3 regions of the Pantoea sp. Z09 genome follow, and region 3 is predicted to be linked to each of the others. Evidence: predicted binding sites of a transcription regulator. Region 3 holds the regulator's gene; each other region holds the start of a gene.
The links. Region 3 encodes CRP, which controls carbon source genes, mostly activating them, when cyclic AMP is high. Its sites were predicted from a motif close to ATGTGANNNNNNTCACAT; they were not measured.

Region 1 (2,271 bases), 1.1 Mb from region 3:
TCGCTACGACGGTAAGGTGATTGGCAAAGATCCCCGTTCCGATATTGCGCTGGTGCAGCTGATCGACGCGAAAAACCTGACGGCGATTAAAATCGCCGACTCCGACAATCTGCGCGTCGGCGACTACACCGTGGCGATCGGCAACCCGTACGGCCTGGGCGAAACCGTGACCTCGGGCATCGTGTCGGCGCTGGGACGCAGCGGCCTTAACGTCGAAAACTACGAAAACTTTATTCAGACCGATGCGGCGATTAACCGCGGCAACTCCGGCGGCGCGCTGGTGAACCTCAACGGCGAGCTGATCGGCATCAACACGGCGATCCTCGCGCCGGACGGCGGCAATATCGGCATCGGCTTCGCCATTCCGAGCAATATGGTGAAAAACCTTACCGGCCAGATGGTGGAGTTCGGCCAGGTGAAACGCGGCGAGCTGGGTATTCTTGGCGCTGAGCTGAACTCCGAGCTGGCGAAAGCGATGAAGGTTGACGCGCAGCGCGGCGCCTTTGTCAGCCAGGTGCTGCCGAACTCCGCCGCGGCGAAAGCGGGCGTGAAGGCGGGCGATGTGGTGGTGTCGATGAACGGCAAGCCGCTGAGCAGTTTTGCCGCGCTGCGTGCCGAAGTCGGCTCGCTGCCGATTGGCACCAAACTGCAGCTCGGCCTGCTGCGCGACGGCAAACCGGTTAGCGTCACCGTTGAGCTGCAGCAGAGCACCCAGGATAAAGTGCAATCGGCCACCATCTACACCGGCATTGAAGGCGCCGATCTCAGCAACGACAGCGGCAGCGACAAAGGCGTGCGCGTCGACAACGTGAACCCTGGCAGCGCGGCGGCGCGCATCGGCCTGAAAAAAGGCGATGTGATCCTCGGCGTCAACCAGCAGCGCGTCGCCAACCTCGGCGAGCTGCGTAAAATCCTCGACACCAAACCCTCGGTGCTGGCGCTGAACGTCAAGCGCGGCGACAGCAGCATCTATCTGCTGATGCAGTAACGCGTTTTATCCCTCAGGCGGACTGCGGTCCGCCTTTTTTTCGCCGCGGACAGAGTGTGACCCGCGCCGCAAAATCGGTAAATCCCGCCCTGGCTCTGTGCATTTGCACAATGCCTGGCTGCGCGGCCATGCGTATGCTGTAGCTTCCTCTCTCTGTCAGGATCAACAGATGGCAACCTATCATCTTGATGCGCGCCTTGCGCAGGATATCGTGGCGCGCACCATGAAGATTATTGACAGCAATGTCAACGTGATGGATGCGCGCGGCCGTATTATCGGCAGCGGCGATCGCGAGCGTATTGGCGAATTGCACGAAGGTGCGCTGCTGGTGCTGTCGCAGGGGCGCGTGGTGGACATCGACGAGGCGGTGGCGAAGCATCTGCACGGCGTGCGGCCGGGCATCAATCTGCCGCTGCGCATCGACGGTGAGATCGTCGGCGTCATTGGCCTCACCGGCGATCCGCTGGCGCTGCGCCACTACGGCGAGCTGGTCTGCATGACGGCGGAGATGATGCTGGAGCAGACCCGACTGCTGCATATGCTGGCGCAGGACAGCCGCCTGCGTGAGGAGCTGGTGCTCAATCTGATCCGCAGCGAGACCCTGACGCCGCAGCTGACCGAGTGGGCGCAGCGTCTCGGCATCGATCTGCATCAGCCGCGCGTGGTGGCGGTGGTAGAGGTGGACAGCGGGCAGCTCGGCGTCGACAGCGCCATGTCGGAGCTGCAGCAGCTGCAAACGCTGCTCACCACGCCAGAGCGCGACAACCTGATCGCCATTGTTTCCCTGACGGAGATGGTGGTGCTGAAGCCGGCGCTGAATGCGCACGGGCGCTACGATCAGGAGGATCACCGCAAGCGCGTTGACCAGTTATTACAGCGCATGAAGGAGAGCGGCCAGGTGCGGATGCGCATTGCGCTCGGCAACTATTTCACCGGGCCGGGCAGCATCGCGCGCTCCTATCGCACCGCGCGCACCACCATGATGGTCGGCAAGCAGCGCATGCCGGATCTGCGCAGCTATTTCTATCAGGATTTGGTGCTGCCGGTGCTGCTCGACAGCCTGCGCGGCGGCTGGCAGGCGAACGAGCTGGCGCGCCCGCTGGCGAAGCTGAAGAGCATGGATAACAACGGCCTGCTGCGGCGCACGCTGGTCGCCTGGTTTACCCACAATGTGCAGCCCAGCGCCACGGCGCGCGCGCTGTTTATTCACCGCAATACGCTGGAGTACCGGCTGAACCGCATTTCCGAGCTAACCGGGCTGAATCTCAGCCAGTTTGACGATC
Region 2 (2,271 bases), 1.2 Mb from region 3:
CCGCCCATAAACCAGAACACGTGCGCCCAGCCCACTTCCGCCACCAGCCAGCCCATAATCGGCGCAAAGATCACCGTGGCGAAATATTGCGCGGAGTTGAAAATCGCCACGGCGGTGCCGCGCTCCTGCGCCGGGAACCAGGCGGCCACGATGCGGCTGTTGCCCGGGAAGGAAGGCGCTTCCGCCAGGCCAACCATAAAGCGCAGCAGAAACAGCGAAACGATGATGCCGAAGCCGCTGAAGATATCGACGAAGCCCTGCAGCAGGGTAAAGAGCGACCAGGTAAAGATGCTCCAGAAGTAGACGCGTTTCGAGCCGAAGCGGTCCAGCAGCCAGCCGCCGGGGATCTGCCCGATGACGTAGGCCCAGGAGAACGCCGAGAAGATGTAGCCCAGACCGACAGAGTCGAGGCCGATATCTTTCGACATGGCGGAACCGGCGATGGAAATGGTGGCGCGGTCGCCGTAGTTGAACGAGGTGACGATAAACAGCATCACCACGATCCAGTAGCGGGCGTTGGTGCGCTTCTGCACCGCTTCCGCCGTCTGGCTGTAACTATTCATGATGCACTCCTGAAATATAGCGTTCGCTACATTCGCTCTGACTGCATACACATCGCGTTGGGTATCAGAGAGAAGTCGGGTTAAACACGGCGATTTTTTTATAGGGGCAAACCGATAGTGCGTCGTGACGAATAACCTAACGTCGAATAACGAAAGCCAGTATAGGAAGGGCAAAAGCGGGAGGCACTGGAAGAACGCCTGACAATTTCCTTTGATTCACAGGGATTATATGGCAGTTGCACAGCCGACTGCGGCGCGCTTCACGGAACCCGGTTTTTTGGCATCAAAATGCTTAAGAAATAAGCAGCGGGCGGGCGCTTTGTGAGACTCTTCACTTGCTTTTGGAAAAGCGAACCAAAAAGCGGTGATTTCTCGCCTTAATGCCGTTCAGTTGCACAATGCGGCGGGCAAATCCCTTCCATATACTAAAGCTGGCAAATTCGATGTGCGTCTCTGAGAACGATAACGCGCCGCCACGTACGGCGCATGACTGGAAGGTGAGCGATGAACCCCATGACCAAAGAGCCGCCGCTCTGCATCAAAGTCCATGAAAACGACAATGTCGCAATCGTGGTCAACAACCAGGGATTGCCGGCCGGCACACAATTTCCCGACGGGCTGACGCTGACGGAGCATGTGCCGCAAGGACACAAAGTCGCGCTGGCCGCCATTGCGCAGGGTGCGGCTATTCTGCGCTACGGCGAAGTGATCGGCTATGCCCTGCGCGATATCGCCCAGGGCAGCTGGATTGACGAGTCGCTGGTGGCGCTGCCCGAGGCGCCGCCGCTCGCCAGCCTGCCGCTGGCGAACAACGTGCCGCCCGCTCTGCCGCCGCTGGAGGGCTACACCTTCGAAGGCTACCGCAACGCCGACGGCAGCGTCGGCACGCGCAACCTGCTTGGCATCACCACCAGCGTGCACTGCGTCGCGGGCGTAGTGGACTATGTGGTGCAGATTATTGAGCGCGATCTGCTGCCCCGCTATCCCAACGTCGACGGCGTGGTGGCGCTGAACCATCTTTACGGCTGCGGCGTGGCGATTAACGCGCCGGCGGCGGTGGTGCCGATCCGCACCATTCACAACCTGGCGCTCAACGCCAACTTCGGCGGCGAAATCATGGTGGTGAGCCTCGGCTGCGAAAAATTACAGCCGGAACGGCTGCTGACCGGCACCGACGACGTGCAGGCGATTTCGCTGGATGATAATGACATCGTGCGGCTGCAGGATGAGCGCCATATCGGCTTTGGCGCCATGGTGGAGGAGATCCTCAGCGTGGCGAAAAGGCACCTTGAGCGGCTCAATCAGCGTCAGCGCGAAACCTGCCCCGCCTCGGCGCTGATGGTCGGCATGCAGTGCGGCGGCAGCGACGCCTTTTCCGGCGTGACGGCGAACCCCGCGGTGGGCTTCGCCTCCGATCTGCTGGTGCGCTGCGGCGCCACGGTGATGTTCTCGGAAGTGACCGAAGTGCGCGATGCGATCCACCTGCTGACGCCGCGCGTGATCGATGAAGCGGTCGGCAAGCGGCTGCTGGAAGAGATGGCGTGGTATGACGACTATCTCGATCAGGGTAAAACCGACCGTAGCGCCAACCCCTCGCCCGGCAATAAAAAAGGCGGGCTGGCGAACGTAGTGGAAAAAGCGCTGGGATCGATCGCCAAGTCGGGGCGCAGCCCGATTGTCGAAGTGCTGTCGCCGGGCCAGCGTCCGA
Region 3 (2,271 bases):
TGCTGGCGAGCGATCTTCTCCAGCGCGCCGAGCGGCTTCTCCATCTCGAAACGGCTCGGCAGCTGGTGATAGAGAATGGCGTCGGCCAGCGCGCGCAGCCGCGCCGAGATGATTTTGGCGTTCCAGTGTATCACCGCTTCCGCATGGCTGCGTTCTACCAGCTTTTGCACCTCTTCCGGCTGGTGCAGGCTGACGGAGATGTGCTCCTGCAGATCGAGCGCCACCTGAAAGGCGCGCGTCAGCCGTTTATGGCTGTTGTCGCGGCTGGCGGAGAGCATATGCATCTGCTGATAGCAGGTGTTGATCAGATCGACCGCTTTCTGCTGGCGCGCCAGCAGCGGCGGCAGCGCTTTTTCCGGATCGGTGAGCTGGGTCAGCAGGGTATATTTGGCGTCGCAGTAGTCCGCCAGCTCGCGGTAGATCAGGCTCAGGGTTTCGCGCATCGGCTGCTCTTTCCACAGCCAGAACCAGAACCAGTTGAAGAGCCCGTACCAGAGCGTGCCGCCGATATAGAGCAGCGGCGGCACGTAGATCGGCATGCGGCCGATCAGGCTCAGGGTAAAGATCGCCGCCACCAGCGTGCCGGAGAGCAGCCGGCCGTGCAGCGGGCTGATTTCGCCGGTGACGCCCAGCAGCAGCGGCAGCACAAAGAGCACCGCAGGCAGCGGCACCCCTTTCAGGGTCAGCAGCTGGATCAGAAAGCTGCCGAGCGCGAACAGCGAGCCGCCAACGATCAGTCGTTTGAAGAAGCGCTTATGGGGCGTATCCAGGCCCGCGACGTTGCAGCAGGCGGGAACCAGCGAGAAGAGCAGCCCTTTTTGCAGATCGCCGAACAGCCAGCCGAGCGCGACGGGAATGCACAGCACCAGCGTCTGCCGCAGAGCATAGTTAACTTCGGGGTGGTAGATGATTCGACGCCACATCACTTCGCTAAAAGCAGTAACGGCGTGACGGTAAGATCACGCCGTGAGTGAGAGGAAATCAGCGGGTGCCGTAAACGACAATGGTTTTGCCGTGTGCGGAAATCAGATTCTGGTCTTCCAACATTTTCAAAATGCGGCCCACGGTTTCACGCGAGCAACCAACGATTTGGCCAATTTCCTGACGAGTAATTTTGATTTGCATGCCGTCGGGATGCGTCATGGCGTCTGGCTGTTTCGCCAGGTTAAGCAGGGTTTGTGCAATACGTCCGGTCACGTCGAGGAAAGCTAAATTGCCCACTTTCTCCGATGTTACCTGCAGACGGCGCGCCATCTGCGATGAGAGACGCATTAAAATATCCGGGTTCACCTGGATAAGCTGGCGGAATTTCTTGTAGGAAATTTCTGCCACTTCGCACGCGGTTTTCGCGCGCACCCAGGCGCTGCGCTCCTGACCTTCTTCAAACAGGCCAAGCTCGCCGATAAAATCACCCTGATTCAGGTAAGAGAGGATCATCTCTTTGCCCTCTTCATCTTTGATCAGTACCGCAACGGAACCTTTCACGATGTAGTAGAGGGTTTCAGCCTTCTCACCCTGATGAATCAGCGTACTTTTGGATGGATATTTGTGAATATGGCAATGGGACAGGAACCATTCGAGTGTAGGGTCTGTTTGCGGTTTGCCGAGAACCATTCGCTATTATCCTCTGTTGTAATCGTGCCCAAAACGCGGGGGGATTATTCCCTGCCAGGCGATGAAAGCTTCAAGCGTTTCCCCTAAAGGAGATTATTCGGGCCTTATTTTGCGCCAGGCGCTTGATGTGTCCCGTCTTCGTCCTTAGCAAGACGAACTATTTTCAGCACTGTTTGTAGCACAGCTTTTGCCGACTGTCTTCTGTTGTCTCGCTTCAGCAAAGGGGGGATTACTCTGGATTGCTGTTTGCCAGGCGAACGCGTACTCTGGCGGCAAACGGGCTATTCTCGAGGTGGAAACATGCAGGCAAGAGTGAAGTGGGTCGAAGGGTTAACCTTTCTCGGCGAGTCGTCGTCAGGGCATCAGATCCTGATGGACGGCAACTCCGGCGATAAAGCGCCCAGTCCGATGGAGATGGTGCTGATGGCCGCGGGCGGCTGCAGCGCCATCGACGTGGTTTCTATTTTGCAGAAAGGGCGCAACGACGTGGTGGACTGTGAGGTGAAACTGACCTCTGAACGCCGCGAAGAGGCGCCGCGCCTGTTTACCCATATCAACCTGCACTTTGTGGTCACCGGCAAGGCGCTGAGCGACAAAGCCGTGGCGCGCGCGGTGGATCTCTCGGCGGAGAAGTATTGTTCGGTGGCGTTGATGCTG

Region 1: the regulator CRP is predicted to act here: its motif matches at 1,043-1,060, upstream of MC269_RS15070 (CdaR family transcriptional regulator).
Region 2: the regulator CRP is predicted to act here: its motif matches at 883-900, upstream of garD (galactarate dehydratase).

Annotation. Positions count from the first base shown of each region.
Region 1 is NZ_CP092373.1:3,135,963-3,138,233, reverse strand. It holds gene degP (serine endoprotease DegP) at 1-988, shown strand, start outside; gene MC269_RS15070 (CdaR family transcriptional regulator) at 1,158-2,271, shown strand, end outside.
Region 2 is NZ_CP092373.1:3,011,642-3,013,912, forward strand. It holds gene MC269_RS14475 (MFS transporter) at 1-563, opposite strand, end outside; gene garD (galactarate dehydratase) at 1,068-2,271, shown strand, end outside.
Region 3 is NZ_CP092373.1:310,698-312,968, forward strand. It holds gene MC269_RS01385 (YccS/YhfK family putative transporter) at 1-923, opposite strand, end outside; gene crp (cAMP-activated global transcriptional regulator CRP) at 982-1,614, opposite strand; gene MC269_RS01395 (OsmC family protein) at 1,915-2,271, shown strand, end outside.